Regions from separate parts of the Kribbella amoyensis genome, predicted to be linked through region 2. Evidence: riboswitches for the same ligand, from Rfam matches in the RefSeq annotation. Region 2 holds a riboswitch; each other region holds the start of a gene.
What was found. A riboswitch is a leader RNA that binds a small molecule or an ion and turns the genes downstream of it on or off. The one in region 2 is predicted to bind ZMP and ZTP.
Positions count from the first base shown of each region.

Region 1: it holds a riboswitch for ZMP and ZTP, as region 2 does, so the genes downstream of both, FB561_RS27330 (glycine hydroxymethyltransferase) here and FB561_RS26570 (5-aminoimidazole-4-carboxamide ribonucleotide transformylase) in region 2, are expected to answer to the same signal.
Region 3: it holds a riboswitch for ZMP and ZTP, as region 2 does, so the genes downstream of both, FB561_RS27940 (bifunctional 5,10-methylenetetrahydrofolate dehydrogenase/5,10-methenyltetrahydrofolate cyclohydrolase) here and FB561_RS26570 (5-aminoimidazole-4-carboxamide ribonucleotide transformylase) in region 2, are expected to answer to the same signal.

Region 1 covers NZ_VIVK01000001.1:5,837,286-5,846,621, forward strand. The annotation lists gene FB561_RS27325 (acyl-CoA dehydrogenase family protein) at 1-1,349, shown strand, start outside; ZMP/ZTP riboswitch at 1,362-1,443, shown strand; gene FB561_RS27330 (glycine hydroxymethyltransferase) at 1,485-2,933, shown strand; gene FB561_RS27335 (MFS transporter) at 2,981-4,192, opposite strand; gene FB561_RS27340 (ArsR/SmtB family transcription factor) at 4,189-4,755, opposite strand; gene FB561_RS27345 (nitrite/sulfite reductase) at 5,165-6,850, shown strand; gene FB561_RS38000 (hypothetical protein) at 6,847-6,996, shown strand; gene FB561_RS27350 (phosphoadenylyl-sulfate reductase) at 6,993-7,679, shown strand; gene cysD (sulfate adenylyltransferase subunit CysD) at 7,661-8,602, shown strand; gene FB561_RS27360 (sulfate adenylyltransferase subunit 1) at 8,602-9,336, shown strand, end outside.
Region 2 covers NZ_VIVK01000001.1:5,682,516-5,691,851, reverse strand. The annotation lists gene FB561_RS26585 (VOC family protein) at 1-137, shown strand, start outside; gene FB561_RS26580 (hypothetical protein) at 290-631, opposite strand; gene FB561_RS26575 (VOC family protein) at 790-1,158, opposite strand; ZMP/ZTP riboswitch at 1,218-1,289, shown strand; gene FB561_RS26570 (5-aminoimidazole-4-carboxamide ribonucleotide transformylase) at 1,316-2,449, shown strand; gene FB561_RS26565 (glycosyltransferase) at 2,470-3,597, shown strand; gene FB561_RS26560 (SRPBCC family protein) at 3,590-4,033, opposite strand; gene FB561_RS26555 (ArsR/SmtB family transcription factor) at 4,049-4,411, opposite strand; gene FB561_RS26550 (SRPBCC domain-containing protein) at 4,408-4,875, opposite strand; gene FB561_RS26545 (hypothetical protein) at 4,951-5,652, opposite strand; gene FB561_RS26540 (helix-turn-helix domain-containing protein) at 5,709-6,671, opposite strand; gene FB561_RS26535 (MFS transporter) at 6,731-7,903, shown strand; gene FB561_RS26530 (helix-turn-helix transcriptional regulator) at 7,921-8,865, shown strand; gene FB561_RS26525 (LppU/SCO3897 family protein) at 9,007-9,336, shown strand, end outside.
Region 3 covers NZ_VIVK01000001.1:5,977,870-5,987,205, forward strand. The annotation lists gene FB561_RS27930 (prephenate dehydrogenase) at 1-684, opposite strand, end outside; gene aroH (chorismate mutase) at 681-1,049, opposite strand; gene FB561_RS27940 (bifunctional 5,10-methylenetetrahydrofolate dehydrogenase/5,10-methenyltetrahydrofolate cyclohydrolase) at 1,154-2,062, opposite strand; ZMP/ZTP riboswitch at 2,094-2,185, opposite strand; gene FB561_RS27945 (NUDIX hydrolase) at 2,436-3,095, opposite strand; gene prcA (proteasome subunit alpha) at 3,092-3,955, opposite strand; gene prcB (proteasome subunit beta) at 3,986-4,825, opposite strand; gene FB561_RS27960 (ubiquitin-like protein Pup) at 4,834-5,043, opposite strand; gene dop (depupylase/deamidase Dop) at 5,102-6,622, opposite strand; gene FB561_RS27970 (NUDIX hydrolase) at 6,696-7,196, shown strand; gene FB561_RS27975 (phosphotransferase) at 7,193-7,936, shown strand; gene FB561_RS27980 (RNA polymerase sigma factor) at 7,985-8,584, shown strand; gene FB561_RS27985 (hypothetical protein) at 8,581-9,336, shown strand, end outside.

The sequences.
Region 1 (9,336 bases), 150 kb from region 2:
GAGCCGTCGGCTTCGGCCTGCAGGCGGCCCCCTGGACGAGTACCGCGGCGTCGCCCCACCTCACCCGCGCCGCCGGCTTCTACCTGTGGTCCCAGGTCGAGCCCGGCCACGGCTGCCCGATCTCGATGACGTACGCCGCGGTCCCGGCCCTGCGCGCCTCCGAACACCTCGCCGCCGAGTGGATCCCCGGCCTCGCCGCCACCGCGTACGACGTGCGCCGGCTGCCCGCCGCGGAGAAGGCCGGCGTGCTCGCGGGGATGGGGATGACCGAGAAACAAGGCGGATCCGACGTCCGGGCCAACCTCACCACGGCGACGCCGTCGGGCAACGGCGACGAGTACCTGCTGAACGGGCACAAGTGGTTCTGCTCGGCCCCCCAGGTGGACGTGTTCCTCGTACTCGCCCAGGCGCCGGAGGGACTCAGCTGCTTCGTCGTCCCCCGGGTCCTTGCTGACGGCAACCGGAATACGTTTGCCCTGCAACGGCTCAAGGACAAGCTCGGCAACCGGTCGAACGCGTCCAGCGAGGTCGAGTTCCACAACACGCTCGGCTACCGGCTCGGCGACGAGGGCGCCGGCGTCCGGACGATCATCGAGATGGTCGCCGCGACCCGGCTGGACTGTGTCCTCGGCTCGGCGGCGTTGATGCGTCGCGCCCTGGTCGAGGCGACCTGGCACACGTCGTACCGGAGCGCGTTCGGCGGGTTGCTGCGCGACAAGCCGGCGATGCGGAACGTCCTGGCCGACCTCGCGATCGAGAGCGAGGCGGCGACCGCACTCGCGATCCGGCTCGCGGCCGCGGTCGACGCCGCACTGGCCGGGGACGAACAGGCCGCGGCGTTCCGGCGGATCGCGTTGCCGCTGGCGAAGTTCTGGGTCTGCAAGCGCACCCCGATGACGGTCGCGGAGGCGCTGGAGTGCCTCGGTGGCAACGGGTACGTCGAGGAGTCGGGGCTGCCGTTGCTGTACCGGGAGTCGCCGCTGAACTCGATCTGGGAAGGCTCCGGCACGGTCAACGCCCTCGACGTACTCCGCGCGCTCCGCCGGCCGGAGTCGCTGGAGGCCTGGCTGACCGAGGTCGGTGCGGCCAGTGGAGCCGACCATCGCCTGGACGCCGCGGTGACCGACGTCCTGGAGTCGCTCGCCGACGTTTCCGAGGCCGAAGCGGGCGCTCGCCGGCTGGCCGCGCGGATGGCCGCGTGCCTGCAGGCGTCACTGCTCGTCCGCCACTCGACACCCGACGTCGCCGACGCTTTCGTGGCGTCCCGGCTCGCGGGTGACTGGGGTGGCGTGTTCGGGACGCTGCCGCGGACCACGCGGTTCTCGACCGTCGTCGACCGGGTGATCTGAGACGCGCTAGGGTTACCGCGTCGCGACTGGCGCGTGAGGTGGAGAACCACCGGGGAGCGAGAAGACGCGGGCACCGTGCGCCTGGGTGCCGGCGACCCACGGGATGACCCAGTGCAAACCTCAGGAGAGACAACGATGACTCAACCCTTCGACGCCGCGGCCGCGTCGGCGGCGTACCGCAGCGCCCTCGAGGTGATCGGCGCGGTGGAGCCCACCATCGCGGGCGCCATCCGGTCCGAGCTGGAGGACCAGCGGTCCTCGCTCAAACTGATCGCGAGTGAGAACTACGCCTCCCCCGCGACCCTGCTGACGATGGGCAACTGGCTGTCCGACAAGTACGCCGAGGGCACCATCGGGCACCGCTTCTACGCCGGCTGCCAGAACGTCGACATCGTCGAGCAGACCGCCGCGGACCACGCGAAGGCGCTGTTCGGCGCCCCGCACGCCTACGTCCAGCCGCACTCCGGGATCGACGCCAACCTGGTCGCGTTCTGGGCGATCCTGGCCCAGCGGATCGAGGCCCCGGCACTGGCCGAGGCGAGTGCCAAGCATGTCAACGACCTGACCGAACAAGACTGGACCAAGCTCCGCAAGGCGCTCGGCGACCAGCGGATGCTCGGCATGTCGCTCGACGCCGGCGGCCACCTCACCCACGGCTTCCGGCCGAACATCTCCGGCAAGATGTTCCACCAGAGCTCGTACGGCACCGACCCGGAGACCGGCCTGCTGGACTACGACGAGGTCGCCCGGACGGCCCGTGAGTTCAAGCCGCTGGTCCTGATCGCCGGGTACTCCGCGTACCCGCGCAAGGTGAACTTCGCCAAGATGCGCGAGATCGCGGACGAGGTCGGCGCGACCCTGATGGTCGACATGGCGCACTTCGCCGGGCTCGTCGCCGGCAAGGTGTTCACCGGCGACTTCGACCCGATCCCGCACGCGCACGTCACCACGACCACCACGCACAAGTCGCTCCGCGGCCCGCGCGGCGGCATGGTGCTCTGCCAGCCCGAGTACGCCGACTCGGTGGACCGTGGCTGCCCGATGGTGCTCGGTGGTCCGCTCAGCCACGTGATGGCGGCCAAGGCCGTCGCTTTGGCCGAGGCGCGGCAGCCGTCCTTCCAGACCTACGCGCAGGCCGTCGCCGACAACGCGGTCAGCCTGGCCGAGGGCCTGATGAAGCGTGGCGTCAAGCTGGTCACCGACGGTACCGAGAACCACCTGGTGCTGCTGGACGTCTCGTCGTACGGCATCACCGGCCGGCAGGCCGAGTCGGCGCTGCTGGACGCGGGCATCGTCACCAACCGGAACGCGATCCCGCGCGATCCGAACGGCGCCTGGTACACCTCGGGCGTCCGGATCGGTACGCCGGCGCTGACCACGCGCGGGTTCGGCGCCGACGAGTTCGACCGGGTGGCCGAGCTGATCACCGACGTGCTGTCCAGCGTCACCCCGACCACCACGTCGGCCGGCGCGCCGTCGAAGGCGAAGTACGAGCTGGCCGCCGGCGTGGCCGACAAGACCCGCGCCGCCTCGGCCGAGATGCTCGACAAGCACCCGCTGTACCCGGGCCTCGAGCTCAGCTGATCTACGGACCACCGCGGTCGCCTCCCGATGCCGGGAGGCGACCGCTGTCAGCCCTTCAGGCGGGCGGCGGACCACAGCATCAGGACCGCGAACGCCGTACCCAGTGCCGCGCAGGCGAAGGTGACGTCGGTCAGGGAGATCAGGGCGCCGAAGCCGGTCATCGCCAGTGGCATCAGGGCCTCGTCGGACAGGCTGACGATGCTCGACGTCCGGCCGAGGAACGCCGGCTCGATCGTTTGCTGGAACGCGCCGGACAACTGCGCGGAAGCCAGGCCGGCCGTCATCCCGATCATCGCCATCGCCACGAACACGACGACCCGCGGGACGGCTCCAATCATGACGCACCCGGCCGCCTGCGGGATCAGCAGCAGCAACCCCGTCCGGGCCGGGCGGCGTGGTTTCCAGCGCAGCGCGATCACGGCGCCGAGCGCGGCCGAGATCCCGGAGCACGCCTGGAACCAGCCGAGTGCACCGGCACCCCAGCCGTCGACGTGGGTCCGTTGCACCAGGCCGACCGCGATGACCGGGCCGACACACAGGTTCAACCCGAAGAAGGCGATCACCAAGGTCCGGGCCGAGACGTCGCGGCGCAGGTACCCGAAGCCGTCGCGCAGGTCAGCGCGGATCGACGCGCCGCTCGACGACGGTTGCGGCAACCGGGGACGGACCACCCAGGCCAGCGCGACCGCGATCACGGCGAACGACAGCGCGTCCACCAGCATCACCGCGGCCAGCCCGCCGTGCGCAACGAGCAGGCCGCCCAGGGGTGCGCCGACGAAGACGGCCAGCCGATTCGCGAGCTGGGTCCCGGCGGCGAGTTTCACCAGGTCCTCGCCGCGGACCATCCGGCGTGGAATCGTCCCCGCGGCCGGCGTGTAGATCGCGTCCATCACGCCGAAGAGAACCGCGACGGTCAGCAGAAGCGGCAGCGTGACGCCGCTCGTCAGCACGATCGCGCCCGCGGTGGCCAGGACGACGATCCGGCCGAGGTTGGCGAGGATCATCGTCCGCCGGGCGTCGAGCCGGTCGGCCAGCGCTCCGCCCCACAGGAGCACCAAGGCCCGGGGCAACGCGCCGATCCCCATCACCAGGCCCGCGCCGGCCGGCGTGGTCACCTGGGCCGCGCTCCACGCCAGCCCGACGTACCAGGCGACATCCCCGATCTGCGACACCGCCGCCGAGAAGATCCACCCTTGCACCCGGCGGTCCCGGCCCAACGGCGGGAACGCGACCTCGGCGTACTCGTCGGTGGTCGTCACGGCCGGGCCGGGACGCCGTGCGCGAACACGAAGACGGTCTCCACCTCGTCGCCGGAGTCGGGCGCGTCGACGTACTCCTGGATGATCGCGCCGATGCGGTCGCCGAGCTCGGTGAGCCGTTCGGGGGTCAGTGTGACCCAACTCTCGGTCGAGAACGCGGCCCGGATCCAGGCGTCGTCGTAGGCGTGCCGGCGCTCGAACCACTGCCGCACCTTGGTGGCGTGATGGCCCAGGTTCGCCTCCTCGGCGGTGGCCGCCACCAGCTCGCCGGCCGGGTCCCCGCCGGCGTCCGCGATCGACCACGAGTACGACACCTTGGCCGTCCGCCACCAGCGTTCCCGGCGATTCCTGGCCAGCTCCGGCGCCTCCTCGATCACGCCGGCCGCGGCCAGCACTTTCAAGTGGTGGCTGACGTTTCCGACCAGTTCGCCGGTCGCGCCGGCCAGCCGGGACGCGGTCGACGGGCCGTTCACGCCGAGGTGGTCGATCAGCCGGCGGCGGAGCGGATGATGGATCGCGGCGATCACGGAGGCGTCCGCGGAACGCCGGTTCGCAGGGCTCATGCCGGGCAGCCTAGCTATAACAAGACTTCTTGAACAAGAGTTCTTGTCGGTTGCGGATTGAGCGCGAAACAATCCCGACCAGACTGGTAGACATATCCGTATCCTGAGATCTCATCTCACAGAGCAGGATTGGGAGTTGATTTGTCAGGCGTCGGCGCTGATCGTTGGGGACATGCTCGCTGCCCTGACCACCCACCTCGTAGGTCGCATCCACGTCGACCTCGGGCGGATGCGCAGCGCCATCTGTTGTCCTTCGACGTTCTGACAGCCACCCCGCCGGGCCCGCTGACGGCCCCCTGATCACCTGATCACCGCTGGGTGCGCACCGCGCAGAACGGGTCGAACCGACGACGTTTCGGACCCTCCCCCGCGGACGCACCTGTCTCCAGTAGACAAGGACACGTTCGAGATGACTGGCGTCACCTCTGCTCCCCGCAAGCCTGCCCGCCCGCGTAAAGGCAAGGGCGAGGGCCAGTGGGCGCTCGGCTACCGCGAGCCGTTGAACAAGAACGAAGAGAACAAGAAGAACGACGACGGCCTGAACGTCCGGGCCCGGATCGAGAACGTGTACGCGCACGGCGGCTTCGACTCGATCGACCCGGCCGACCTGCGCGGCCGGTTCCGCTGGTGGGGTCTGTACACCCAGCGCAAGCCCGGCATCGACGGCGGCAAGACCGCGACGCTGGAGCCGGAGGAGCTGGACGACAAGTACTTCATGCTCCGGGTCCGGATCGAGGGCGGCCAGCTCAGCACCGAGCAGCTGCGGGTGATCGCGGAGGTGTCCAGCACGTACGCGCGCGACACCGCCGACATCACCGACCGGCAGAACATCCAGCTGCACTGGATCCGGGTCGAGGACGTGCCGGCGATCTGGCAGAAGCTCGAGGCGGTCGGTCTCTACACCACCGAGGCGTGCGGTGACGTCCCGCGCGTCGTGATCGCCAGCCCGGTCGCCGGGATCGCGGCCGACGAGATCATCGACCCGTCGCCGGCGATCGACGAGATCGTCGAGAAGTACATCGGCTCGACCGAGTTCTCCAACCTGCCGCGCAAGTTCAAGACCGCGATCACCGGCCACCCGTCGCACGACGTGGTGCCGGAGGTGAACGACATCGCGTTCGTCGGCGTGGAGCACCCCGAGCACGGCCCCGGGTTCGACCTGTGGGTCGGCGGCGGCCTGTCCACCAACCCGATGCTCGCCCAGCGGCTCGGGACCTGGATCCCGCTCGACGAGGTGCACGAGGCCTGGTGGGGCGTGACCAGCATCTTCCGCGACTACGGCTACCGCCGGCTGCGGAACCGGGCCCGGCTGAAGTTCCTGGTCGCCGACTGGGGCGTGGAGAAGTTCCGTGAGGTTCTCGAATCCAAGTACCTGAAGCGCAAGCTGATCGACGGACCGGCGCCGGAGATCCCGGCGGTCCAGGGCGACCACGTCGGCGTCTACCGGCAGAAGGACGGCCGGTTCTACGTGGGCGTCGCGCCCGTCGTCGGCCGGGTGTCCGGCAGCTCGCTGGCCAAGGTGGCCGACGTGGTCGCGGCGCACGGGTCGGACCGGATCCGGACCACCGCGCAGCAGAAGCTGATCGTGCTCGACGTCGAGGAGTCGAAGGTCGAGTCGCTGGTCCAGCAGCTCGGCGAGCTCGGGTACCAGGCGCGGCCGTCGGCGTGGCGGCGGAACACGATGGCCTGCACCGGGATCGAGTTCTGCAAGCTGGCGATCGTCGAGACCAAGGCCCGCGCGGCCGAGCTGATCGACGAGCTGGAGCAGCGGATCCCCGAGCTGGACGTGCCGATCACGGTGAACGTGAACGGCTGCCCGAACTCCTGCGCCCGGATCCAGGTCGCCGACATCGGCCTGAAGGGCCAGCTGGTCCGCGATGCCGACGGCAACCAGGTCCCCGGGTACCAGGTCCACCTCGGCGGCGGGCTCGGCCTGGACGCCGGGTTCGGCCGCAAGCTGCGCGGTCACAAGGTCACCTCGGCCGAGCTGGCCGACTACGTCGAGCGAGTCACCCAGAACTACCTGAAGGAACGGTCCGAGGGCGAGCGGTTCGCTCAGTGGGTCGTCCGTGCGGATGAGGAGGCACTGCAATGAGTGAACGCGCTGCACCGCTGTACTGCCCCTACTGCGGAGACGAGGATCTCCGTCCTTCCGAGGAAGGGCACGGCACCTGGGAGTGCCGGCCGTGCGCACGGGTGTTCCAGCTGAAGATGATCGGACTGCGGGTGACGGTGGAATGAGCACAGACTTGAAGACGCTCGCCGAGGAGGCGAACGAACGACTGGCCGACGCCTCGGCGCAGGAGTTGCTGGCGTGGGCGCGGGAGACCTTCGGGGACGACCTGGTGGTGACCGCTTCGATGGCGGACGGTGCGCTCCCCCACCTGGCGGCCGAGGCGGCTCCCGGAGTGGACGTGCTGTTCCTCGACACCGGTTACCACTTCGCCGAGACGATCGGGACCCGGGACGCGGTCGCCGCGACGCTGCCGATCAACCTGATCAACGCGACCCCGAAGCAGACCGTCGCCGAGCAGGACGCCGAGTACGGCAAGGACCTGTTCGCGACCAACCCCGACCAGTGCTGCGCGCTCCGCAAGGTCGAGCCGCTGAACCGGGTGCTGTCCGGCTACAAGGCCTGGGTGACCGGGGTACGCCGGGAGGAGGCGCCGACGCGGGCCAACACCCAGGTGATCGAGTACGACGCCAAGCGCGACATGGTGAAGCTGAACCCGATCGCGCCGTGGACCCAGGAGGACCTGGACGGGTACATCGCCGACAACGGCGTCCTGGTCAACCTGCTGCAGTACGACGGCTACCCGTCGATCGGCTGCCAGCCGTGCACCCGGCAGGTCGCGCCCGGCGAGGACCCGCGCAGTGGCCGCTGGTCCGGCCAGGGCAAGGTCGAATGCGGGTTGCACACGTGACCGCCACGATCGGGACGGAGCCGGCCATCACGACCGTCAGCAACCTGGACGCGCTGGAGAGCGAGTCCATCTTCGTCTTCCGCGAGGTGGCGGCCGAGTTCGAGCGGCCGGTGATCCTGTTCTCCGGTGGCAAGGACTCGATCGTGATGCTGCACCTGGCCCGGAAGGCGTTCGCGCCGGCGGGTGTGCCGTTCACGTTGCTGCACGTCGACACCGGGCACAACTTCCCCGAGGTACTGGCCTACCGCGACGAGACCGTGGCCGCGCTCGGGCTGCGGCTCGAGGTGGCGTCGGTGGAGGACTACCTCGCCGACGGCCGGTTGCGGGAGCGCTCCGACGGCACCCGGAACCCGCTGCAGACGGTGCCGTTGCTGGACGCGATCAACGGGCACAAGTTCGACGCGGTGTTCGGCGGCGGTCGCCGGGACGAGGAGCGGGCCCGGGCCAAGGAACGGATCTTCAGCCTGCGCGACGAGTTCGGCCAGTGGGACCCGCGGAACCAGCGGCCGGAGCTGTGGTCGCTGTACAACGGCAAGCACCGGCCGGGCGAGCACGTCCGGGTCTTCCCGCTGTCGAACTGGACCGAGCTCGACGTGTGGAACTACATCTCCCGCGAGGAGATCCCGCTGCCGAGCATCTACTACGCGCACGAGCGGGACGTGTTCGAGCGCGACGGCATGTTGCTTGCCGTCGGCCCGTACTCCCAGCCACGGGACGGCGAGGAGGTCGGCCGGCGGGTGGTCCGGTACCGGACCGTGGGCGACATGTCCTGCACCGGCGCGGTCGCGTCGACCGCGGCGTCCCCGGCGGAGGTCGTGGTCGAGGTGGCGGCGAGCGAGCTGACCGAACGGGGCGCGACCCGGGCCGACGACCGGGTCAGCGAGGCCGCGATGGAAGACCGCAAGCGGGAGGGCTACTTCTGATGAGCACACTGCTGCGACTCGCCACCGCGGGTTCGGTGGACGACGGCAAGTCGACCCTGGTCGGTCGGCTGCTGCACGACTGCAAGGCGATCCTCGCCGACCAGATCGCGCACGTGAAGACGGTCTCCGAGGCCCGCGGCGGCGACTTCGACTTCGCGCTGCTGACCGACGGCCTGCGGGCCGAGCGGGAGCAGGGCATCACGATCGACGTCGCCTACCGGTACTTCGCCACCGACAAGCGGTCGTTCATCCTGGCCGACTGCCCGGGCCACGTGCAGTACACCCGGAACACGGTCACCGGCGCGTCCACCGCGGACGTGGTGATCATCCTGGTCGACGCCCGGCACGGGGTCCTCGAGCAGACCCGGCGGCATCTCGCCGTGGCCGGCCTGCTCCGGGTCCCGCACGTCGTGCTGGCGGTGAACAAGATCGACCTGGTCGGCTACGACGAGGCGGTCTTCAAGGGCATCGCCAAGGACGTCGCGCAGCTCGCCGACCAGCTCGGCATCGCCGATGTCCAGGCCGTCCCGGTCTCGGCGCTGGTCGGGGACAACGTGGTGGAGCGCTCCGCGGCGACCTCCTGGTACGACGGCCCGACCCTGCTGGAGTACCTGGAGAACGCCTCCGGGCGGACGGACGTGTCCGGGCAGCCGCTGCGCTTCCCGGTCCAGTACGTGATCCGGCCGCAGACCGACGACGAGTACCGCGACTACCGCGGCTACACCGGCACCGTT
Region 2 (9,336 bases):
CCGGCAGCGACCAGCAGGCCGAGGCCGAACGCCTCGTCGGCCTGGGCGCGACCCGCCTCGGCCTCGACACCGGCGACGCCGCGATCTGGATGGCAGACCCGGACGGCAACGAGTTCACCGTCCTCTCACCCCGCTAGGGACCTGGGATCACGTCTCGCGGCCCTCAGTTACCAGGCTGAGCACTCTTGGAGATTGCTCATAGGTCAGACTGTTGGCCCTCCGGCCGACACCTGATCCGTAAGGGGAGCGAGGAACTCCCCACCCGGAGCCGAGCCGGTAGCGCGGGCACTCACGACTCCCAGAGTCGCTCTCCCGAGCGAACCACCATTCGGCCAGGGGTTAGGATCCCACGCTTCGGTAAGACCTCCCAGCGTCCGGAGAACACTGCCGCCAGAAAATCGTGTAGCTCAACTGTTGGCACGAAGTCGAAGACATGCTCGTCCACCATGACGCGTGCGACATCAAGGTCGTCTCGAACCGAAACAACGATCGTGACCGGCCCATCGGTCGTCAGCACGAAATCCGATACTTCCGGCGCGTACTCGATGATTCTCTCACTCCAGAGCAGGCTCGGATGCGTACTTGCGAGACGGTTCAGTTCCTCGATGAACCGTGCTCGTGTCAGCGCCATGGACCGTGCCGAAAGTCGAACTTCCGGTCGCCAAACCTGACCCTGAACACCGTCCTAGCTTCCTTCTTACCGTTGACCTTCACCGATCTCCCGCTCCAGCCAATCGACCATCCCGAGTTCCTTCCAGGGCGGTCGAGTATCCCCGATCTGGGGCTGACCTAGCTCGCGGCGCCCCAGACGAAGCAGAACTCGTTGCCCTCGGGGTCCCGCATGACCTGCCACAGCTCACCGTCGTAGATGTCGTCGGCCCGGGTGGCACCAAGTCGCAGCGCCTTCTCGATCGCCTCCTCCTTGGTCTCCGGCGGCACGTAGAGGTCGAGGTGCACCCGGTTCTTCCGGACGTCCTTCCCCTCCGGAACGCCGGCAAAGTCCAACCGAACCCGCCCACCCCGCAACTCCAGCACCCCGTGCTGCGCCCGCACCTCACCCCCGAGCAACCCCTGCCAGAACCCCACCACCCGCTCCGGATCCAAACAGTCGAAAGCCACCGAGTCGACCACCGGCACCGCCACATCTCCACCACTCATCCAGCCACCCTATTTGAACGCCGGGCGTCTCCAGGGCTGTGGAGCGGGAGTATCGTGAGCGCCGCGACTGGCGTGGCCGGAGCTGACCGGCGTGGAGCGAACGAGTGGCATCGACCGCCTGGGTGCCCCTTCGAGAACAGCCGGAGGGACACGTCACATGCGCTACGGGATGAATCCGCACCAGTCCGCCTCGATCGTCGCCGGCCAAGGGCCTCGCGTACTGAACGGCGAGCCGTCGATGATCAACTACCTCGACGCGCTGAACGCCTTCGAACTGGTCCGTGAGGCCGACCTCGCGACAGGAAAGCCTGCGGCGGCCTCCTTCAAGCATGTGTCGCCCGCGGGTGCAGCCGTCGCCGGTACCGTCGACCCGGCCGCCGCGAACCTCTGGCGGGTGACCGGCGTCGAGCCGGACAGCCTCTTGTCGGCGTATGTCCGGGCCCGCGACGCAGATCCCAAGTCGTCGTTCGGCGACGTCGTCGCACTGTCGCGTCCGGTCGATCCGACCACTGCGGAGTTCCTTCGCACGGTGATCTGCGACGCCGTGATCGCGCCCGGATTCGAGCCAGGTACTGCCGCTGCACTCGCCTCCAAGCGTGGCGGGCGGTTCCTGGTACTCGAGGCTGATACGACGTGCATCCCACCGGCCGTCGAACGCCGAGACGTCCTGGGGCTCACGATCGAACAGGAACGTGACGCCGTGCCCATCGCCTCCGTACTCCCCGACGGCGGCGCGCTCCGCGCATCCACCCGGGCCGATGCGCTGCTCGGTCTGGTGACCTTGCGCTACACCCAGTCCAACTCCGTGGCTTTCGTCCGCGACGGAGCGGCGATCGGCATCGGTGCCGGTCAGCAGAACCGGGTCGACTGCGTACGGCTGGCCGCCGCGAAGGCGCGCACCTGGTGGCTCCGGCGGCATCCCTTCGTCGACCATCTGACTGAGGTCGACGAGATGGGGCGTCAGGATCGCCTCAACTGGCAGCTCCGTTTCGCGGGCCAGGAGATGACGACAGTCCAGCTCTCGGAGTTCGCCACGCTGTTCGGCGACGAGGCGCGGAGGCAGTACGACGAAGTGGGCTGGCGGGACCAGTGGATCGCGTCTTTCGCCGGCGTCACCATGACGTCCGACGGCTACCTGCCGTTCTCTGACAATGTCGAGTACGCCGCGGCCGCGGGGGTCTCCACGATCGTGGAACCCGGCGGATCGCTGCGGACCAACGAAATCGTCGCGTGCGCCGCGACCCACGGGATCGAGCACGTACAGACCGGCCTCCGCCTGTTTCACCACTGACCACCGGTAAGGTTCGGCGGATGCGCATCTTGGTTTCTTTTATCGGGGGGCTGGGGCATTTTCGGCCCTTGGTGCCGGTGGCTCGGGCTTTGGAGGCGGCTGGGCATACGGTGGCTGTCGCTGGGTCGGGGAAGGTGACGCCGGGGATTGCGGCGGAGGGGTTTGTTGTCTTTCCGACCAGTGGGCCGCGGCCTGCTGATGCGCCCGCTCCTGTGCCGGAGCCGTTGGAGGCTGTTGATACGGCTGCCGAGGAGCGGCATTTCAGCGAGGCTTTCGGGCGGCGGGGCGCTCGGCGGCATGCGGGAGCGTTGCTCGGGATCGCGGGTGAGTGGAAGCCGGACTTGATCGTGCGGGACGAGGCCGACTTCGGGGCCGCCATCGCCGCGGAACGGCTAGGGATCCCGTGTGTGAACGTCCTCGTCCTCGCGGCCGGGTCGCTTCTCCGCAAGGAACTTCTGGTCGAGCCGCTGCACGAGATCCGCGCCGAGCACGAGTTGCCGCCGGACCCCGAACTCATCATGCTCGACCGGGACCTGGTGCTGTCCCCGTTCCCGCCGAGCTTCCGTGATCCGGCGTTCCCGCTCCCCGCGACGGCGGTGTCCTTCCGGCCGACGGCCCCGAAACGGTCAGCGGAGGGATCCACCAAGACCGTCTACTTCACCCTGGGGACGCTCTTCCAGCCGGACACCGACGACCTGTTCTCCCGGGTCCTCGCCGGCCTGCGCGAGGTACCGGCGAACGTGGTCGTGACCGTTGGCGAGCGCAACGATCCCGCCCTACTCGGTCCGCAGCCCGACCACGTGCGCGTCGAGCGGTACATCCCGCAGGACGAGCTCCTCCCGCACTGCGATCTCGTGGTCTCGCACGGCGGCTCCGGCAGTCTCACCGGAGCCATCGCGCACGGTCTCCCGTCGGTCCTGCTTCCCCTCGGCGCGGACCAGCCTCACAACGCCCGGCGAGTACTCGACCTCGGGCTCGGCCGAGTCCTCGACGCCGTCACCGTCACCCCGGCCGAGGTCACCGCCGCAGTCACAGCCGTCCTCGCGGACCGCACCTACCGGGAGGCGGCCAGGCAGCTCCAGGCCGAGTACGACGAGCTGCCTGACGTCGACCAGATCCTCCCCCTGATCGAAGGGGTGATCAGTTGAAGTTGTCGATCTTGGTGTCGTCCGGGTCAGGGGCGCCCTCGCCGGTCTCGACCAGGGACTTCAGGCTGATCAGATACGTCGCCCATTTGGTACTGCAGTGGTGCATGAACTCGACCGGCTCGCGCCAGCCCTCGTGCTTGAACAGGGTCGTCGTGTAGTCGTCGTCCTGCCGGAGGTCCCAGTTCACGGTCGTGCCGATCCATTCCTCAGGCCCGCCGATCACCTCCCAGCGGACGCGCTTGTCCGGCACGCTCTCCAGGACCTTCATGTCGAAGCCGCCCTTGTCGCCGAACCGGAACCGCAGTACGCCTCCCGCGTCGCCGTCGCCCTCGGTGTCCCTGGTCCACCAGCCCGCGAGTCCGTCGGGCGTCGTGAGCGCCTGATAGACCGCGTCCGGGGACGACTTGATACCGACTCTGTGCAGGATGTCCACCATGATGTTCTCGCTTTCCTAAAGGTCTTCCGACTGTTCCTTGCTCTGTTCCTTGCTGCGCTGGATCGCCTCGGCGATGCGCTTGATGCGGCGGAGCCTGGCGTCCCAGGTCGCGCCGACCGTGGTCAGTTGCGCGACCGCGCGGGCGAGTTGTGCCTCGTCCACCTGGTACCGCTTCTCCCGGCCGGCCGGAGTGGCGTGGACCAGGCCGACGCGGTCCAGCACGCCCAGGTGTTTGGCGACGGCCTGCCTGGTCACCGGCAGGTTCTCGCTGAGGGTGGTGGCCGTGCCCGCGCCGCCGGTGAGCAGCAGGTCGAGCATCCGGCGCCGGGTGGGATCGCCGATCGCGGACCACAGGTCGTCGTCGACGGTGACGCTCATCGGTTCGCCGCCAGCCGCTTGACGTACTCACCGAGCCGCGGAACGAAGGTGTCCCAGCCGGTGACGTGATCGCGGTACGCCTCCTCGAGGACCGCGGCTTCCCAGCCCCGCTCACGGAATCCGGTCTCGGTCAGCCGCACCGTCGTCCCGCCACTGGTGGGCACCAGCTCGAACGTGATCAGCAGCGAGTTGCCCGGTCCCGGCGCCGCGCCCTCGGGATAGAGCCAGCGGATCGAGAACAGCCGGGGCGGATCCGCGTCCACGACGGTGAACTGCTCGGCCAGCGCGTCGGGCGAGCCCGGCTCGCCGAACACCAGCTGCCCCACCCCGCCCGGCGTCGCCCGGTCCAGCTCGGCTTCGTCGGGCCACCACTCCTTGAGATGGACGGGACTGCTGATGACCTCGAAGACCACCTCGGGGGACGCGTCGACGTGGATCTCGCGCTCGATGCTGCCGTACTCCATGGCCTACCCTTTCGCAACGTTTGGTTGCACATCACGGTAGACCACGAGACCGGCTTCACGCAACCATCGGTTGCTCTAATCGCTCGGGTGCCCGCGCCGGCGCCACGGGCTGCCCCAGCGCCCGCCGCCCTCGCCGCGCAGGTCCATCGACAACCCCATCACGGCCGCTCGGGCGCTGCTGCTGGCGAAGTAGCTCGCGCTGTACGGCTCGATCAGCGCGCCCGCCTCCCACGTAGGTACCGTCCGGACGTACTGCACCGGACGAACCACGGGATCCTCCCCCGCCCGCAGCCGTGCCGCGTCCTGCGCACAAGCGGCGACCCTCCTCGTACCGCCGGTCGGTGGGGTCCACACGACGTCCACGGCGGACGGCCCGTGCTGCGGATTGAAGAAGCACGGCACCCGGCGCTCGGGCAGTGGCTCCCCCGCGACCCGCGCTCGCACACACGCCAGGGCGAACCGTCCATCGGTCAGCGTGTCCGCCACGCTCGCGATCGCGTCGGCCGACTCCAGCCGGGTGACGGCGCGACGAGCTGATTCGTACGAGTCGAGCGCGGCCTGGTAGTCGGCGTGCGCCTCGGTGTCGAGCGGGCGGCCGGAGAGCGCGGCGTCCAGGCGGCCGAGCTCCTCGCCGAGGTGAGTCACGTCGTCGTCGGCGAGCAGACGGGTCTGTTCCAGTTCGCGGGCCGCCCGGCGCCGGGCCGCGCGCAAGTCCCAGAGGTAGCGCCCGGCGAGCGCGGTACCACCCCCGGTGAGTGCGAAGACCAGCCACTCCATTGATCGAGGATAACGGCAGATCCGCGGTTGTCTCCCCCTGTTTTCCCGGGGAAGTTTTAGTTGCCCTGAGCATCAACCAGGGAGTCGCCCGCGGTACTGCGGTAGTACAGCACGGTCCGTCCGGCGCGGCGGCGCCGGATCAGCTGAGCGTCGAGCAGGATCTTCAGGTGCCGGCCGATCGAGCCGAGCGGCTGACCGGTCAGTGCGACCAGCTGGGTGGTCGTCTTAGGGCTGCCGAGCAGGACCAGCACGGTCGCCCGGCCGGCCCCGAGCAACCTGCTCAGCGCGTCCGGAACCACCCGCACGGACTCGGCGAGCACGCCCGAACACGGGTACACGATGGCGTACCGGTCGGTGCGGGACCACGTCACCCAGGCAGCGCCCGGGGTGACCGGGACGAAGAAGAGTTGCGCGCCCTCGAGCGACCGCGGCGGGTAGTCGTTCGCGTTGATCTGCAGCGCGCTGTCGCCGAGCCAGCGCATCCTCGGGCGGAGGTCGTTCAGCACCGACACCCACCCGCCCTGACTGAGTTGACGGGTCCGCGCGACGATGTCGGCCTCGAGGATCCGGCGGCGCCGCGGCCAGGTCGGCAGCACGGTCTCGGACCAGACCCACGCCAGCAAGTCGGCCGCCCGCTCCGGCAGGTCCGCGCGATCGAGAATCGACGGCAACGCCGCACCACCGAGCGATACCCGCAGATCAGCACGAGCCGCGTCGGGCTCTGCGGTCCGGACCGCGACCAACTCGTCGGCGAACGGCGCCTCCCCCATCGGTGTCGGGGTGAGGAAGTCCGCGTTCCAGCTGCCGCCGAGTCCGACGTCGACGAGAGCCGCCGCGACGGGATCATCGGCCAGCCGGGCCCGGTACGCGGGGAGGTGGGCGTCGAGCCAGGCCCGGTCGGCCGGATGCGCCGCGGTGGCCCGGTGCAGGGTCTTCAGCGACGAGGTGGTCTCCGCGAGCGCGGACACCACGAAACGGCTGCCCGCCAACGTGTCGGTACTGACCACCCACCAGCCCATCTTTCGCCTCCCCGCGAAACATTAACCTCTGACGGGCCGCGGTACCGACACTCCGACGCATGCGTACCTACCGGGAGCTGTTCCGGACTCCGGAGTTCAAGCCCTTCTTCGCCAGTACCGCGCTGAACGTCGCCGCGCAGACCGTGAGCGGCCTCGCCCTCGGCACCCTGATCTACGACGCCACCGGGTCTCCCCTGCTCTCCGCGCTGGCGATCTTCGGGCCGTCGCTCGCGCAGGTGGTCGGGATGACGACCCTGCTCGCGGCGGCCGACCGGCTGCCGCCCCGGGCCGCGCTGGCCGGACTCGGCTGGATCTTCGCCGCCGGCACCGCTGCCCAGGCGATGCCCGGCCAGCCCGTCTTCGTTGCCTTCAGCATCCTGTTCGTGGTCGGCGTGGTGTCGTCGGTCGGCGGCGGGGTCCGCTGGGGCCTGCTGAACCAGCTGCTCAGCAAGGACGGCTACCTGCTCGGCCGGTCGGTGCTGAACATGTCGGTCGGGGTGATGCAGATCTGCGGGTTCGCGACCGGCGGCGTACTCGTCGCCGTCCTGTCTCCCCGCGGCGCCTTGCTCACCGGTGCCGCCCTGTACTGCGGGAGCGCCGTGGTCGCGGGGTGCTTCCTCACCCGACGGGCGCCGAGGTCGACCCAACGAGTCTCGGTCGCCGTGACGTGGCGCAACAACCGCGAGTTGCTCTCACCGGTCCAGCGACGCCGGGTCTTCCTCGCACTCTGGCTTCCGAACGGGCTGATCGTCGGCTGCGAGTCCCTGTTCGTCGCGTACTCACCGACGTACTCGGGGCTCCTGTTCGCGGCCGCGGCCTGCGGGATGCTGGTCGGTGACACCCTGGCCGGGCGTTTCCGGCCACAACGGCTGGCCGTCGGGTTGTACCTGCTGCTGGCGGCCCCGTACTTGGTCTTCTTCCTGCGGCCACCACTCACCCTCGCCGTCGCCGCGGTCGCCGTTTCGGCTGTCGGGTACTCGGCCAGCCTGCTCATGCAGGAACGCCTGATGGCACTCACCCCGGACAAGCTGAGCGGCCAGGCACTCGGCCTGCACTCGTCCGGGATGCTCGTGATGCAGGGCGTCGCCGCGGCCTTGGCCGGCGGGATCGCCCAGCTGACCTCACCCGCGCTGTCGATGTCGGTCATGGCGGCCGCCTCGCTCGTCGTCACCTGCGCGTTGGCCCGCGGACTGCGGACCGGCTCGAAAAGCGCTCAGCTGGTGAGCACTTAGTTTGCGAGAATCCCCGTATGCGCGCTGATCGGCTGGTCGCCACCCTGCTCCTGATGCAGGCCCGCGGCCGGGTCACGGCGGCCGAGCTGGCCGAGGAGCTGGAGATCTCCGTGGCCACCGCGCGCCGCGATCTCGAGGCCTTGTCGACCGCCGGGATCCCGGTCTATCCACAGCCCGGACGCAACGGTGGTTGGTCCTTGCTCGGCGGCGCCCGGACGGATCTGAGCGGGTTGAGCGCGACCGAGGCGCAGGCCCTGTTCCTCCTGGTCGGGCCGGCCGCCTCGATCGCGCCCGACGCGAAGGCCGCGCTGCGCAAGCTCGTCCGCGCCCTGCCGGAGACCTTCCGGACGGAGGCCGAGGCGGCAGCGGAGGCGGTCGTGATCGACCCGGCGGGCTGGGGCGAACACGGCAAGCAGCGCCCGTCCCGGGTGAACGAGCTGCAGACCGCGGTGGTGAAGCGGCGGAAGGTACGCCTGACCTACGCCGGTCGCCGTCGTGAGCAGTCCGAGCGGGTCGTCGATCCACTCGGACTCGTCGACAAGGACGACGTCTGGTACCTGATCGCGGGGACCGAGAAGGGACAGCGCACGTTCCGGGTCGACCGGATCGTCGCGGCCGAGGTCACGGAGCTGCCCGCGGAGCGCCCGGACGACTTCGACCTCGCGACCGAGTGGGCCCGGGTGGTCGACGAGATGGAGCAGAACCGGTCCGGGCTCGCCGCGACCGTCCTCGTCCGGGAGCGGCATCTCTGGGTCATGCAGGACCGGCTCGGGCGGCACTGCGAGGTCCTCGGACCGGGTGACGAAGGCTGGGTCCGGATCCTGGTGACAGCCCCGACCCCGCTGATGATCGCGCAGCACCTGGCCGGGTGGGGCGGCCTGATCGAGGTGCTCGACCCGCCGTCGGTACAGGCCGAACTGGCCCGGCTCGGCGGCGAACTCGTCCAGCGGTACGGCCACTGACCGCAGACGGCCGGTGACAATTCGTCGCAGCAGGTAAGACGTGCGCCAACCGGGGGGATTCGCGACTCCGGATGACCGGGACGGCGAGTAGGGTCCCCGATGTCCCAAAGCTGTTCCACGCGCTAGCAACAGGAAGTGTCCGTGACCACGTCTCCCCCTCAGCCGCCCCACAACCAGTACCCCGGCCAGCCGGCGCCCGGCGGGTACGGTCCGCCCCCGCAGGACCAGGGGCCGCAGCACCACGGTCCGCAGGGCCAGTTCCCGCAGTACACGCAGCAGCAGCCGGAGAACTTCCAGCCGGGCCCGTACGACCAGCCCCCGCACGGACAACCGCAGCACGGACAACCGCAGCACGGGCAGCCGTACGAGCAGCAAGGACAGCCGCAGTACGGTCAGCCGGGTGGCGGCCCGCAGTACGGGCAGGAGCACGGGCAGCAGTTCGGGCAGCCAGGGCCGGCGCAGTTCGGGCAG
Region 3 (9,336 bases), 300 kb from region 2:
CTGGGTCCACAGCCCGGGGTCGCTGGCCGCGATCCGGGTGACGTCGCGGACGCCCTGGCCGGACAGGTCGAGGTGGGCCGACGGCGCGTCGACCAGGGTGCCGGCCGCGAGCGACGACATCAGCTGAGGCAGGTGCGAGACCCGCGCCACGGCGAGATCGTGGTCGGCCACGGACAGCTCGACCGTACGCGCCCCGCAGGCCTCGGCGAGCCGGCGGACCAGCTCGACGGCCTCAGGATCGCTGGTCGGATGCGGCGTGATCGCCCAGGTCGCGCCGTCGAACAGATCCGCCCGACCGGCGAGCGGCCCGTTCCGCTCGGACCCGGCCATCGGGTGACTCCCAACGTACCGAGCGAGGTCGTCGGCCGCCTTGTCGGTCAGTGCCTTCGCGTCGGCGAGTGGCTTGCCTTTCACGCTGGCCGCGTCGGTGACGATCGCGTCGGTCTGCCGCAACTGCTCCGCGATCACCTCACCGACGTGGTCCGGCGGAACCGCGACCACGACGAGCTGCGGCGCCAGCTGGACCAGCCGCGAACCGGCCCCGATCCGCTCGGCCATCAGGGCGCTGTCGGGATCGGCGTCGATCAGCTCGACCACAACCCCGAGCCGGGTCAGGGCCAGGCCGATCGACGTCCCGATCAACCCGGTCCCCACCACCCGGACCGGACCGCGTAACTCGGTCACTGCGCACCGGTCAGATCCGGGCGCAACGCCACCGCCCCGTGCAGGTAGACGTGCTGGATCTTCTCCCGCGACCGCGGCGACTCGGCGTGCAGCATCATCCGGACCACCCGCGGCAGCGCGTGCGGTACGTCGATCTCCTGCATGCACATCAGCGGTACGTCGGTCAGGCCGATCTGCCGGCCGGCCACCGCCGGGAACTCCGAGTGCAGGTCCGGCGTGACGGTGAACAGGATGCTGATCAGGTCCTCCGACGCCAGGTCGTTCGCCTGCAGGACCGCCCGGACCAGCTCGGCGGTCCGCTCGAGCAGGTGCTCCCGCTCGTCCGCCTCCAGCTGGGTGGCACCCCGGATCGCCCGTACCGCCACTGCCTGCCTCCTCGTTCGCGCCGCACCCTGTCCGAGTGCTGGTTGCCTGTCTCAACCCTAGGTCAGACCTCCCGGCACCCGCGCAGGTGTCTCGGATTTCCGTCTCAGACCGACGCGGTACCGGCGGCCGTCTGCGCCTCGGCGGCGTCGACGGTCTGCTCCAGCAGCAGCGCGATCGTCATCGGGCCGACGCCACCCGGGACCGGGGTGATCAGGCTCGCCACCTCGGTGGCTTCCTCGAAGTGCACATCGCCGACGTTGCCCTCGTTGTACCCCGCGTCCACGACCACGGCGCCCGGCTTCAGCCAGCTGCCACGGACGAAGTTCGCCTTGCCGACGGCCGCGACGACGATGTCGGCCTGCCGGACGATGTCCGCGAGATCCTTGGTCCGCGAGTGCGTGTAGGTGACCGTCGCGTTCGATGCCAGCAGCAACATCCCGGCCGGCTTCCCGAGAATCGGACTCCGCCCGATCACGACCGCGTGCGCACCCGACAAGGGCACCTCGTACGCCTCCAGCAGCCGCAGGATCCCGCCCGGCGTACAGGACCGGAACCCCGGTTCGCCGAAAGCCATCGCCGCGAACGCGTGCATGGTGACGCCGTCGACGTCCTTGGCCGGCGCGATCGCCTCGAAGGCGGCCCGCTCGTCGATCTGCGCCGGGACCGGGTGCTGCAACAGGATCCCGTGCACCTCCGGATCCTCGGACAGCTTGGTCAGCTCGGCGACAAGCTCCTCGGTGGTGGTCTCCGCGGGCAGCACGACACTGCGCGAACCGATCCCGGCCTTCTTGCTCCGGTTCTGCTTCATCCGCACGTACGTCGCGGACGCCGGGTCATCGCCGACCAGCACGGTCGCGAGACACGGCTGTACCCCGGTCCGTTCCCGCAGAGCCTCGGCCCGGACCGCGGCCTTGGTCACCATCTCCGCGGCGAGCTCGGTCCCGATCATCAACCGGGCCTGGGGCTGCGTGGTCGCGTTGTCGGCGGACTGGGTGGGGGTGCTCTGGGTCATGGGGCGCGCTCCTTCGGGCGTCGACGAACAGGTCGGTTGCCCAGGCGCGCGGCTCGAGCCGGAGGATCCCGGCAGACCGTTCCCCGGTGGTTCACCACCTCAACGCCAGTAGCGGTCCACTCACCAGAGTAGGCGATCCCCGATCCAGGGCCTCACCCTCACCCTCACCCCCGCACTCACGCCAACCTCCACTAGACCCTTACGCCCTCGGCACCCAGCCGACTGACGTGTTGTTTGACGGCTGACGGGTTGCAACCTGCCATCGGCCCAAGAACCCGCTACCGGCCGAACAACCCGTCAGCCATAAGCCGGCGGGGACATCCGGCGGCGGTGCGCCAGCACCTGTACCCGAGGCCGCCGGTCCCCAGATCATTCAGAGGAGGCCGGCTCGGTCGAGGGCGTAGTAGGCGGCGTCTGTGCCTGTCATGGTTCCTGGGGTCCGGAGGTCGCGGCGGAAGTCCTCGACGGTCAGTTCGACCGGGACGCAGTCCTCGTAGTCGTCCAGGTCCTGGTGGCCTTCGGCGCGGCAGTCGCGGGCTATCGCGATGTGCTTGCGATAGAGCGACGAGGTGGCCGCCAGCCAGCCGACCAGCTCGATCGACCCGCAGCGGTACCCCGTCTCCTCCTCGAGCTCACGGACGGCCGCCGTCGCTGGATCCTCGCCGACGTCGATCAGGCCGCCGGGGAGGTTCGTGACGACGCGGTCGAGGCCCGGGCGGAACATGCGGACCGTGACGATCCGGCCTTCCGGGGTGAGGGGCAGAACCGTGATACCGGCCTGGACCCCTTTGGACAGCGCCGGGCTGAACACGTCCCAGTCGACCTCGCGCCCGTCCGGCAACCGGTACCGCCGGACGCGCACGGTGAGGAACCCGTCGAACCCGGGCCGCTCCCCCAGCACCTCCCACGGCTCCGGATCGCCCGGTCGCCGATCGACGAACTCCGCACCCGGCACCCCGTCGACGCCCCGAACGAGACCGTCCGCCGTCGGAGTGGATCCGGCGGCGGACGGGTTCGCTTCTCGGTCGGTCACAGGGGGCGGTCGTCGTCCGGGTCTTCCGGGGGCGCGACGGGGGCGTCGTCCTCCGGCGGGGCGACCGGGGCGTCGTCGTCGCTGTCGCTCTCGTACGAGCCGCCGTTGACGGACTCCTGCTGCTCGGTGTGCGCGGCCGGCTCGGCGGGGGCCGTGTCGGGCCGGGACTCCGCGAGGATGCGTTCCAGCGTCTCCTCGGAGATGCGCTTGAACTTGCGGGTCTGGGACCTGGTCCGGTCCAGCACCGCGACCTCGATCTGGTCGGGCGTCAGCTGCCGCACCTCGGAGCTGTCGTGACCGAGGGCGTCCACCGCCAGCCGGAGCGCACCCGCGAGCGAGATGCCCTCCTGGTAGTGCTCGCCCACGTAGTCGGCGACCTGCTCGGCCGGACCGCCCATCACCGCGTACCCCCGGACGTCGGCGATGGAGCCGTCGTAGGTGAGCCGGTAGATCTGGTCGTCGGCACCGGTGGCCCCGATCTCGGCGACCAGGATCTCCACCTCGAGCGGCTTCTCACCGCCGGACGAGAAGATCGCGCCGAGGGTCTGGGCGTAGGCGTTGGCCAGCGCCCGGCCGGTGACGTCGCGACGGTCGTAGGAGTACCCGCGCATGTCGGCCAGCCGCACGCCGGCGATCCGCAGGTTCTCGAACTCGTTGTACCGGCCGACCGCGGCGAACGCCATCCGGTCGTAGATCTCGGCGACCTTGTGCAGCGCGGGCGACCGGTTCTCCGCGACGAACAGGATGCCGTCGGCGTACTGCAACGCGATCGCGCTGCGACCCTTGGCGATGCCTTTGCGGGCGAAGTCGGCCCGGTCCCGCATCAGCTGCTCGGGTGAGACGTAGAACGGAACGCTCATCGATATCCTTCGTGAACTCGGGGACCAGGCTCAGGACAGCGGCGCGGCCGGGCCGTCGGGACGCTGCAGCCGGGCCGCGACGACGCTGTCGACGATCGCGCCGACCTCGTCCTCGGGCATCCGCTGGTAGCCGTCCGAGGTGACGACACCGACCACCGGGAAGATCCGCCGGGCCATGTCCGGCCCACCGGTCGCGGAGTCGTCGTCGGCCGCGTCGTACAGCGACTGGATCGCCGCCGTCACGCACTCGGTCGCCGACAGGTCCTCCCGGTACAGCTTCTTCAGCGCACCCCGGGCGAACAGCGAGCCCGAACCGACACTGTGGAAGGCCTGCTCCTCGTACCGCCCGCCGGTCGGGTCGTAGGAGAAGATCCGGCCGCCCTTCAGGTGCTCGTCGTAGCCCGCGAACAGCGGCACCACGGCCAGCCCCTGCATCGCCATCGCCAGGTTGCCCCGGATCAGCGCGCTCAGCCGGTTGGCCTTGCCGTCCAGGCTGAGCGTGGTCCCTTCCAGCTTCTCGTAGTGCTCCAGCTCCACCTGGAACAGCCGCACCATCTCGACCGCGAGCCCGGCCGATCCGGCGATCCCGACGCACGAGTACTCGTCCGCGGGGAACACCTTCTCGATGTCGCGCTGGGCGATGATGTTGCCCATCGTCGCGCGCCGGTCGCCGGCCATCACGACGCCGCCCGAGAAGGTGGCGGCGACGATCGTGGTGCCGTGCGGGACGTCTTTGGACAGGTCACCCGTCCCCAGCGACCGCCGTCCGGGCAACAGGTCGGGCGCGTGCCCGGCCAGGAAGTCCATGAACGACGAGCCGCCTGGGGTCAGGAAGGCTTCCGGCAGCCGGCCGGAGGCATCGAATGTCATCGAGCGGTTCACTCCCCACCCTTTTGCACGAACCCGCGGACGAACTCTTCCGCGTTCTCCTCGAGCACCTCGTCGATCTCGTCCAGGATCGAGTCGACGTCCTCGTCGAGCCGTTCCTTGCGCTCGGCGACGTCCTCGGAGACCTCGACCTGCTCGACCTCTTCCTCGGTCGACGAACGCTTCGGCTGCTTGTGCTGCTGACCGCCGTCCTTCGCCATGGCACACACCTCCTAGAACCGCTGGAGAGGCCGCCCAACCGACCCCTCTACAGCGACCCTACCCGTCGGCACCCCCAGTGATGGTGCGAACCAGGTCACTCGCGGTGTCGCAGTTATCAAGAAGTGCTCCGACATGGGCTTTCGTGCCCCGCAACGGGTCCAGGGTCGGGATCCGCTGGAGCGATTCGCGGCCCGGCAGATCGAAGATCACCGAGTCCCAGGAGGCCGCCGCGACCTGCGCCGCGTACTGCTGCATGCAGCGGCCGCGGAAGTACGCGCGGGTGTCCGTCGGCGGGTGCGAGACCGCCATCCGGATCTCCTCGTCGCTGACCAGGCGCTGCATCCGGCCGGCCTTCACCAGCTTGAAGTACAGCCCCTTGTCCGGCCGGAGATCGGCGTACTGCAGGTCGACCAGGTGCAGCTTGGAGTCGTCCCAGTCCAGCCCGTCGCGATCGCGGTAGGACTGGAGCAGTTTGAGCTTGGCGACCCAGTCGAGCCGGTCGGCCAACTGCATCGGGTCCGTGGCGAGCTGGTCGAGCACTTCCTCCCAGCGGTGCAGCACGTCCTTGGTCTGCCGGTCGGCGTCGTCGCCGTACTTGTCCTCGACGTACTTGCGCGACTGCTCCAGGTACTCGGTCTGCAACTGGACCGCGGTCAGCTTGCGGCCGTCCTTCAGCGTGATCAGGTGCGTGCAGGACGGGTCGTGGCTGATCTCGTGCAGCGCGGTCACCGGCCGGTCGACGGACAGGTCGTCGGTCAGCCAGCCGTCCTCGATCATCGACAGCACGAGCGCGGTGGTGCCGACCTTGAGATAGCTGGAGATCTCGGACAGGTTCGCGTCGCCGATGATCACGTGCAGCCGGCGGTACCGGTCCGGGTTCGCGTGCGGCTCGTCGCGGGTGTTGATGATCGGCCGCTTCAGCGTGGTCTCCAGCCCGACCTCGACCTCGAAGTAGTCGGCCCGCTGGCTGATCTGGAAACCGTGCGCGGTGCCGTCCTGGCCGAGCCCGACCCGGCCCGCGCCGGTGACCACCTGACGGCTGACGAAGAAGGGAGTCAGGTGCCGCACGATCGACGCGAACGGCGTGGACCGGCGCATCAGGTAGTTCTCGTGCGAGCCGTACGACGCGCCCTTGTTGTCGGTGTTGTTCTTGTACAGGTTGAGCGGTGGGGCGCCGGGGATCTGCCGGGCCTGCCGGGCGCCTTCCATGATCACCAGCTCGCCGGCCTTGTCCCAGACCACGACGTCGCGCGGGTTCGTGCACTCCGGCGCGGAGTACTCCGGGTGGGCGTGGTCGACGTACAACCGGGCGCCGTTGGTGAGGATGACGTTGGCCAGCCCGGTCTCCTCGTCGGTGAGCTGGCTGGAGTCGGCCACCTCCCGGCTCAGGTCGAAGCCGCGCGCGTCCCGTAACGGGTGCTCCTCGTCGAAGTCCCATCGGGTCTTGCGCGCCAGCGGCTGCGTCTGGGCATAGCCGTTCACCACCTGGCTCGAGGTCAGCATCGGGTTCGCCCCGGGCTGGCCGGGCACCGAGATGCCGAACTCGGTCTCGGTCCCCATGATCCGCCGCACACTCATGCGATCGAGCCTACGCGGTCGGGCCCGGGAAAAGCGTTGAACTGTCCACAGGCTCACGTGTGAGACTGCCCGGATGGACGAACTTGTGGCCCTGCTCGACGCCGACGGCCGGGTCTGCGGCTCCGCACCGCGCTCGGTGATGCGCCGGGACAACCTGCGGCACTCGGCGACCGGCGTCCTGGTCCGCAACGCGGCCGGCGACATCTACGTGCATCGGCGCACCCCCACCAAGGACGTGTACCCGGCTCGCTACGACTTCATGGCCGGTGGTGTCGTCGCGGCCGGCGAGGACCCGTTCGACGCGGTGGTGCGGGAGCTGGCCGAGGAGCTCGGCATCTCCGGGGTCGAGCTGGAGAAGCTGCCCGAAGGTGACTACGCCGACGACGACACGAACTACCACGCGTACCTCTACGCCTGCCGGTGGGACGGTCCGATCCAGCACCAGCCGGAGGAGGTGGACTGGGGAGCGTGGATGACCCCGGCCGAGCTCGTGCAGCGCCTCGACGATCCGGACTGGTCCTTCGTCCCGGACACGACCGCCCTGCTCGGCTCGTACGTCCGGGCCCTCGTATGACGATCACGGACAACGGCTGGGACTCCCGCGCCTGGCTGGAGGGCTCCTGGGTCCACCGTGAGCCCCGGCGCCCCGAGGTACGGCCGAAGCTGCTCGCCGAGACCCAGCTGCTCCCTTGGCTCGCTCCACAGCTCCCTGTCCCCGTACCGATCCCCGAGCCCACCGAGTACGGCGTACGTCACCAACTGCTCGTCGGTGAGCCACTGACGGACGGCAGTACCGCGCTGGGCCGGCAGCTCGGGTCGTTCCTCAAGGCGCTGCACGGGGTCGACCCGGACGAGGCCGTCGCCTACGGCGCCCAGGACCGTGAGACGGCGGCGGCCGAACGCGCTGAGGTCATGCAGCAGATGCGAGACGAGGTACTGCCGTTGCTGCCGACGGACGTACGCGCTGCGGGAACCGCTCTCCTCGGGCGGCTCGGGCACGTGTTCACCCAGCTCGTCCACGCGGACCTCGGTCCGGAGCACCTGCGGATCCGGGACGGCCGGGTCGCCGGAATCATCGACTGGACCGACGCGCACATCGGCGATCCCGCGTTGGACCTGTCCTGGCTGCTCCACAACTCCCCGGCCGGTATCGCGGCAGGCGTGGCCGAGACGTACGAGGTGAGCCACGAACTGCGTGAGCGGGCACGCGACTGGCACCGGCTCGGCCCGTGGTACGCGGTGCTCTACGGGCTGGAGAACGACCTGCCCGACGAGATCGAGGGTGGGCTGGCCGGAGTACTCGTCCGGCTGTGAGGCAACCATTCGGCGGGGTCGTGGTCATTCCCTGATGTGGAGATCATCATGACCGCGTCGGACGCCGCCCGGGCCGCTCCCGACGACGAGGTGTGGGAGCGGCTCCGGGAGGGCGATCAGAGCGCCCTCGGCGAGTTGTTCGACCGGTACGCAGACGACGTGTACGCCTTCGCGTTCCGGCGGACCGCGTCCTGGGCCGCGGCCGAGGACGTCGTGCAGGCGACGTTCCTGAGTACCTGGCGCCGGTTCCACCGCGACCCACCGGGCCCGCTCACGGTACCGAGCGCGCGCGGCTGGCTCCTGGTGGTCGCGGGCAACGAATGCCGCACCCTGTACCGCACCGGCCGGCGGTTGCGCGCGCTGGTGGACCGGCTACCGGATCCGCCGCACAGCCCCGATCACGCGGGCGAGGTGGCCCGCCGGCTCGACGACGAACGACGGATGTCGGCCGTGCGTCGCGCGGTCGGCAAACTCCCCCGGCACGAACGCGAGACGCTCGAACTCGTCGTCTGGTCCGGCCTCACCCTCGCCGAGGCGGCCGCGGCCCTCGGTGTCGCCGAAGGAACCGTCAAAGCCCGTCTGCACCGCGCCCGCCGCCGTTTCCCCGATCTGCTGTCGCGGGTCGCGCTCTCCGAGGAGCTGTCATGAACACCGATCTCGAACCACCGCCGGTCCCCCGGCTCACCGAGGACCAGCACAGCCGGCTCCGCTCCCGCGTCCTCACCGCAGCCGACCCGGTGCGGCGTACACAGCGTCGGTGGGTCGCACCGGTCGCTTCGGTGGCCGCCGTCGGTGCCGTCGTGGCCGGCACCCTGGTCGTCACGAACCGCCCCAGCGAGCCCACCCCGGCCGCCCCCGTCGGCGTCATCGACAAGAGCAAGATCGTGAAGACGCAGAAGGACCCCGGCGTGATCGATCTCGGTGCTGCGACGCCGACTGAAACAACGGAAGCGGCCAGGGCCTGCCAGTTGCCAGGGGGCGAGCGGACCGAGGTGCTCTGGAGCCGCAAGGTCGCCGGGCCGGCGCCGCTGAAGGCCGGCCTGGTCGTGCTGGCGAAGCAGACCCCGGGCCAGCCAGGCGGCTTCTACAACCTCGGTCTGGTCGCCGGTTTCCCCGGCGGTGTCTGCGGCGCGATCCGCGACGCGGACTGGAACCGGCAACCGACCCGCACCGACGGTCTCGTCACGCTCGCCGGTGCCGGTTCGATCGACTCGCCGGGCGCGGGCAAGGCCGCCCTGGCCGAGTACCGCGCGATCCACCGGGTCCGGCCCGAGATCGCCAGGATCGAGTCACGCTACGTCTGGCCGAAGGGTCACAGCGCGTGGTTCGCCGGGGTGGTCCAAGGCGGCTTCGCCTTCACGGTCGCCGCGGCGACGATCCCGGCCGGCCAGTACCAGCCG